3 regions of the Lysinibacillus sp. FSL L8-0312 genome follow, and region 2 is predicted to be linked to each of the others. Evidence: riboswitches for the same ligand, from Rfam matches in the RefSeq annotation. Region 2 holds a riboswitch; each other region holds the start of a gene.

Region 1 (2,274 bases), 930 kb from region 2:
CAAAACAAGGGAATACGCCTGCTGTTTATTTTTTTCGAGGAATGGCTGTAGGTGTTGTCCCTTTTTTTGCAGCCATTACTTTTTTCACGATAGGAATAACAATAGGTGCTAATTTTACGGCGGTTTTCACAACATTTGATAATTTCATTCAAAAACAGCTCCTTTTACAATTACTACTACCTGTTTCGCTTAAAAATGAAACATTAACGAATAACACGAACAGCTTGAATAATATTCCATATTACAATTCCTAGTGAGACGATGGCATAAATGGCAAACGAAACGAACCAAATAATCAACATCGTATTATTGCCTGACGTTGGATCCAAATTAAATGTAGAAAAAACAAAGACAATAAAGAACAGAATGCCGAAAACAAAAGGAATTAAATGAGAGATAAGTGCACGAATTGAATGTCTTTTTACGTCACTATCTTTCGTAATAATGTACACAATTAATGGGACGATAAAAGGGGCGAAGAAAATACTTAAATAACTAAAGGCAGATAAAATTTTTTGGTTCTCCATAGTTGTACCTCCTTTTTTAATATTTACGCATGAAAAACAGCAAAGTTTCAAAAAAATAATATATGGAAGAGGTTGTAATCCTTCTATCCTTTGCGTACAATGAGAATGTTCGAATAAATTCAGATGTAACGACCACAAGGGGAGCTGATGATGTCAGCTGAGACTGGGCACGTAATGCCTTGACTCTTTGAACCTGTAAGTTAACGCTTGCGTAGGGATGTGGATAGAAACCGACACTAGTACGATGTGAGGCTCTGTCCTGGCATCGTTTTTTCATTCTTGAGGGAATAAAAAGGTGTCAGAAAGAGACATATCAGCGCATTTCTATTCCTGCTCTTGTATCCTACATCGGAACAAAGGAGAGAATATATATGGACAAAAAAAGACTATTAATGCTTGTGGAGATTGCGATATTTGCAGCAATCGGTCTTGTGCTTGATCAGGTTTCCTTTAAAGTATGGGCACAAGGTGGCTCTGTTAGTCTAGTCATGGTACCTATTATGTTAATAGCATTTCGCTGGGGCTTAGTAGCTGGGCTAACAACTGGATTACTCGTGGGTGTAATGCAAACCATGTTTGGTGCTACGATTGTGCACTGGCTACAAGGATTCCTTGATTATGGTGTTGCTTTCACAGTTGTAGGATTAGCGGCGGTTGTGCGTGGACCCGTGTTGGCGGCTGCCAAAAATGCCAACAAAACAAAAATGGCACTTTACATTATATTAGGTACGGTACTTGCGGGCTTTTTACGATATGCAGCCCACACGATGGCTGGCGCTGTATTTTTTGCAGAATATGCTGGCGATCAAAATGCATGGATCTATTCCATCATCTATAATGGTACATATATGCTACCAGCAACTATTTTAACGGCAATTGTAGGCGTTCTTTTATTCGCAGCTGCTCCACAATTAATGCAAAGAAAAGCATAAAACATGCCCCTCACATTTGTGAAGGGGCTTTTTTGTCGCAAATAACTCTTTGCGCACTTCGCAAAGTAAGGAAGCATACAATATTTAAAGCGTTTATCGTTATACGCATAACAAGTTATGTTATATTAAAGTATAGATATTAGATGAAAGGGACGTTATACATGATTGTAAAAACGCAAGAAGAGATTGAAGCTTTTAAAAAAATAGGACGCATTTGTGCTGAAATTCGTGAAGCGATGAAAGCTGCCACAAAACCAGGTGTTACAACATTGGAGCTAGATGAAATTGCTGGCCGTATGTTTGCAGAGGCTGGCGCGATATCTGGTCCAAAGGGAGAATATGATTTCCCAGGGTATACATGTATTAGTGTCAATGAAGAAGTGGCGCATGGTATCCCCGGAAAACGTGTTATTCAAGAGGGGGATATTGTAAATATCGATGTTTCTGGTTCATTAAATGGCTACTTTGCTGACACTGGTATTTCATTTGTGGTTGGTGATGGCTATGAGGACAAAGAAAAGCTATGTCGCGTTGCCAAAAGCGCCTTTGATCGAGCAATGACAAAGGTAAAGGCTGGGTCTAAATTAAATCAAATTGGTAAGGCAGTTGAACGTGAGGCGAATGCTAATGGCTTAACTGTTATTATGAATTTAACTGGTCATGGCTTAGGTCAATCTTTACATGATGAGCCGAATCACATTTTAAATTACTATGATGCATGGGATTCTACAATTATGAAAGAAGGTATGGTGCTTGCGGTTGAGCCGTTTATCTCAGCGAAGGCAGAGCATATTGTAGAAGCTGGTGATGGTTGG
Region 2 (2,274 bases):
AAAAGCATTGTCTCAGCTTATTACATATTGCTTTATGCCAGCCGCTGTTTTTGTGAATTTATATGAAACACGTGTAGAGCTGTCTGTTCTGGGAGAAGTCGGGTTATTTATTGTGCTTTTTATTGGGAGTCAAATGATACTCAGTCATTTTTTAGCGAAAGGGCTTGGTTTGGCCAAAACGGAGGCAGCCGTCTTTAAAAATAGTGTTGTGCTCATTAACTCTGGAAATTATGGTATTCCAGTGGCCCAAATGATTTTTGTAACACAACCTATTGGTGTAGCCATTCAGGTCATGCTCGTTATATTTCAAAATATGACAACTTATACATATGGTTTGTACAATTTAATTTCCTCTACGAAATCGGGTATGACAATCATCAAAGATTTCTTTAAAATGCCCATTATTCATGCGCTAATTATTGGTGTCGCTATGAACTATTTTAATATTGGTATACCGCAGTTTATCAAAATACCTGTAGAGCATGTCGCAGATGGATTTATTGCTGTAGCCTTAATTACATTAGGCGCACAATTATCACAGCTTGAAATCAAATCTATGTTTAATAAAACTGTTTTTGTTAGCTGTTTTACAAGATTAGTTATCGGACCAGCTGTAGCATTGGTCATTATTTATGTATTGGGGTTAGATGGAGTTGTCGCACAATCTCTGTTTATAGCCAGTGCCTTCCCAACATCTCGCAATAGCTCTAGTCTAGCATTAGAATACGATGTGGAATCAGCTACAGCTGCGCAAACTGTTTTATTTTCAACCATTGTGAGCTGTCTAACAGTAACGATCGTGATTTATCTTGCGGAAGTATTATTTACTTAGTTGGATGAAAATTTTAAAATATTGAATGGAAAACTTCCATCTCTTAGAAATATCTGCTACACTAGCATCAAACTAAATAGTATTAACTAGGGGAGTCTGATGAGTCAGGCTGAGAGGGAAACGCTTAGAAGTTTCTTGACCCTTTGGACCTGATCTGGCTCATACCAGCGTGGGAAAGTTAAGAAGCTATTGCATCGTATGTCGTGTGCAATTACTAGACCTTTACATTCATGGCCGGATCCAAAAAAATATTTTGGATTCGGCCTTTCTTTATTTGTTGGAGTGAGCTAGATTTTCGGTCCTTGTATCAAATTACATTTAAGGGAGAGAAGTAGCTCATGTCAGTAGTTAGTGAAAAGAACATTACGATTATGTCTAGCTTTGAAGGAAGCAAAAAAGTGTATGTGGAAGGATCACGTCCAGATATTTTAGTACCTATGCGTGAAATCGCATTAAGCCCAACGACTGGTAGCTTTGGGGATGAAAAAAATGCCCCTATTCGAGTATATGATACGAGTGGTCCATACACAGATCCGAATTATCACATTGATATTACAAAGGGTCTGCCTACTTTGCGACGTGCATGGATAGAAGAAAGAGGAGATGTTGAGGAATATGAGGGGCGTACGATTAAACCTGAGGATAACGGTTTTCGTCGTGTTGATGATCCGCGCATTCAAGAAAATGTTTTCCCTGAATTGGAGCGGAAGCCTTTACGTGCAAAAAGGGGTAAAAATGTAACACAGCTTCACTATGCACGAAATGGAATGATAACGCCGGAAATGGAGTTTGTGGCGATACGTGAAAACATGGATCCTGAATTTGTTCGTTCAGAAATTGCAGCAGGTCGGGCTATTATGCCTTCTAATATTAATCACCCTGAGGCAGAGCCGATGATTATTGGTCGTAACTTCCATGTGAAAATCAATGCAAACATTGGAAATTCCGCGGTGTCGTCGTCAATAGCAGAAGAAGTTGAGAAAATGACATGGGCTACACGCTGGGGTGCCGATAATATTATGGATCTCTCGACTGGTAAACATATTCATACAACGAGAGAATGGATTATTCGAAATGCTGCAGTGCCAGTGGGAACGGTGCCCATTTATCAGGCTTTAGAAAAAGTAAATGGCATAGCCGAGGATTTAACGTGGGAAGTTTATCGTGATACGCTCATTGAGCAAGCAGAGCAGGGGGTTGATTATTTCACGATACATGCGGGTGTTCTTTTACGCTATGTACCTCTTACAGCAAATCGTGTAACAGGCATTGTGTCACGTGGTGGTTCAATTATGGCACAGTGGTGTTTATTTCATCATCAAGAGAATTTCCTTTATACACATTTTGAGGAAATCTGTGAAATTATGAAGACATATGATGTTGCTTTTTCTTTAGGAGATGGCTTACGCCCAGGTTCCATTGCAGATGCCAATGATGAGGCC
Region 3 (2,274 bases), 1.4 Mb from region 2:
TTTGAATTTTTCAAGCATTGCCAAATAGGAAGCAGCATCAAATTTACCTTTGTAAACAAATGCAGTAGCACCACTGCCTAATGTAGCGAGAAAGGGACTCCATATCCATTTTTGCCATCCAGGTGCTGCTGTTGCCCAAACAATATCATTTTCTTGTACACCTAACCAATGTGGTGCTGTTGTTCGTAAATGAGCATAGCCCCAGCTGTGTGTATGTACCGCTGCCTTCGGGTTACCTGTTGTGCCGCTTGTATAGGCTAAAAATGCATTATCAGTACTTTTTGTCGGAGTCGGATTTATGTAAGTTGTAGGTTGATGGTGCATTTTTTCTAGTAAAGGCTGCCAAGGCTCATGTGCTTTCCCTATGACAAATTGCTGTATGCCCTGTAAATTTCCAACTTCATCAAATTGTTCAATATAGGGCTCATAGGCAACAACCCCTTTAGCATTGGCGTGATGAATGCGATACTCAATATCTTTTGTTCTTAACATTTCTGAGCTTGGAATGATGGTTAAACCTGCTTTTAATGCTGCAATATAAACAATATATGCTTCCACTAAGCGTGGTACCATCACTAAAATCACATCACCCTTCGTTAAACCTTGTAAGGTGAAAACATGTGCTGCTTGATTCGCTTTTTCCATCAAATGTGCATATGTAATAAATTGTACAGCTTGATTTTCTTCATAAATAATTAAAGCATTTTTCGTTGCATCCTGAGCATATTTTTCAATTTCCTCTGTTATGTTATACCATTCTGGTGCAACTAAATCTTGTCTTTTCATGGCAAATGCCCCCTTTTGCTATGACACATTATAAAACTCCTTTTTCAGTATTTTCAATGGTTTGCGCTTAATTTAGGTAAAGTCATGACAACTATCATACCTAGCTATATGGCATCAGTCACGTTTTGTCGATAGGAAAACTAGCTATTGAATACAAATGAAAAGTATGGTACATTTTGGTCAACTAAAAGCAAAATTGCAGGGGGACTCGAAAGAGTTGAGAAGGTAAAACCTGACCCTTTGAACCTGTTAGTTAATACTGACGTAGGGAGCAACAGACATCGATTTTTTCAGATGAAAGGCTCTTTTTCGTGTATTTTCACATAAAAAGAGCCTTTTTGCATGCTTACGTCCATCCACAAAGGAGGACTAAAATTAAAATGATATTTCAAACAATTCGTCAACAGCAACCACTTATTCATTGCATCACAAACTATGTGGTGGCAAATTTCCAAGCAAATGGTTTATTAGCATTAGGTGCTTCGCCCGTTATGGCTGACGATAGCCAAGAGGTTGAGGAAATGGTAGCAATGGCACAAGCATTATTAATTAATATCGGGACACTCAATACTCGCACCAAAAACGCCATGCTGTTAGCAGGAAAAAAAGCTAATGCACTTGGCATTCCAGTTATATTAGATCCAGTTGGGGCAGGGGCTACAACTTATCGCAAGGAAACCGTTCAATACTTACTTGAAAACATACAATTTGCCGTAATTCGCTGTAATATCGGTGAGCTTGCGGCTATAGCCAATGTAGATTGGCAACAGAAAGGTGTAGATAGTGGTCATGGCTCCATGTCACTGGAGACGGAAGCATTACTAGTGGCACAACGATATAATTGTATCGTTATTGTAACAGGTGAACGTGATCTTATAACAAATGGTGAGCATAGCCAGTGGATAGCTGGTGGCCACCCACAAATGACAGAGGTCACTGGTACTGGCTGTTTACTTAGTGCGCTTTGTGGTGCTGCCTATGTCGCAGGTAACAAGCCATACAACCAATTAGCAGAAACACTCACTTACTATAAAAAGGCAGCAGTACTAGCTTCTGCATTCACTGCAGATATCGGTGATTTTCAAATAGCTTTGCTTAATGCTATACATCGTTTATCAAAGGATGGTGAAGCATCATGCATATTGTAACGACGATTGCTGGATCAGATAGTGGTGGCGGTGCTGGTATACAGGCTGATTTAAAAACATTTCAGGAATTAGAGGTGTTCGGCACTTCCGTTATTACAGCTTTAACTGCACAAAATACAACAGGCGTGACAGGTGTTTTCCCCATTGACATTTCGTTTGTGGAAAAACAATTTCAAGCGTTAGTCGAAGATTTTCCGATTGCTGCAATGAAAACAGGCATGCTTTATTCCTCTGGTATTATCCAAGCCATCGCACGCATGATCGGTGAATTAAACATACCACTAATTGTGGATCCCGTGATGATTGCAAAAGGTGGAGAAAGCTTATTACAGCAAGAAGC

What was found. Region 2 has a riboswitch for thiamine pyrophosphate ahead of thiC (phosphomethylpyrimidine synthase ThiC). Riboswitches for the same ligand answer to the same signal wherever they lie in the genome.
Region 1: another riboswitch for thiamine pyrophosphate. It lies ahead of thiT (energy-coupled thiamine transporter ThiT); the one in region 2 lies ahead of thiC (phosphomethylpyrimidine synthase ThiC).
Region 3: another riboswitch for thiamine pyrophosphate. It lies ahead of thiM (hydroxyethylthiazole kinase); the one in region 2 lies ahead of thiC (phosphomethylpyrimidine synthase ThiC).

What each region holds. Positions count from the first base shown of each region.
Region 1 covers NZ_JBBOOV010000001.1:2,516,085-2,518,358, reverse strand. Annotated here, with positions in the region: gene MHI22_RS12790 (hypothetical protein) at 26-148, opposite strand; gene MHI22_RS12785 (DUF4870 domain-containing protein) at 204-527, opposite strand; TPP riboswitch at 655-762, shown strand; gene thiT (energy-coupled thiamine transporter ThiT) at 899-1,459, shown strand; gene map (type I methionyl aminopeptidase) at 1,621-2,274, shown strand, end outside.
Region 2 covers NZ_JBBOOV010000001.1:3,448,311-3,450,584, forward strand. Annotated here, with positions in the region: gene MHI22_RS17340 (AEC family transporter) at 1-832, shown strand, start outside; TPP riboswitch at 911-1,025, shown strand; gene thiC (phosphomethylpyrimidine synthase ThiC) at 1,171-2,274, shown strand, end outside.
Region 3 covers NZ_JBBOOV010000001.1:2,020,062-2,022,335, forward strand. Annotated here, with positions in the region: gene mbcS (acyl-CoA synthetase MbcS) at 1-786, opposite strand, end outside; TPP riboswitch at 977-1,074, shown strand; gene thiM (hydroxyethylthiazole kinase) at 1,167-1,934, shown strand; gene thiD (bifunctional hydroxymethylpyrimidine kinase/phosphomethylpyrimidine kinase) at 1,922-2,274, shown strand, end outside.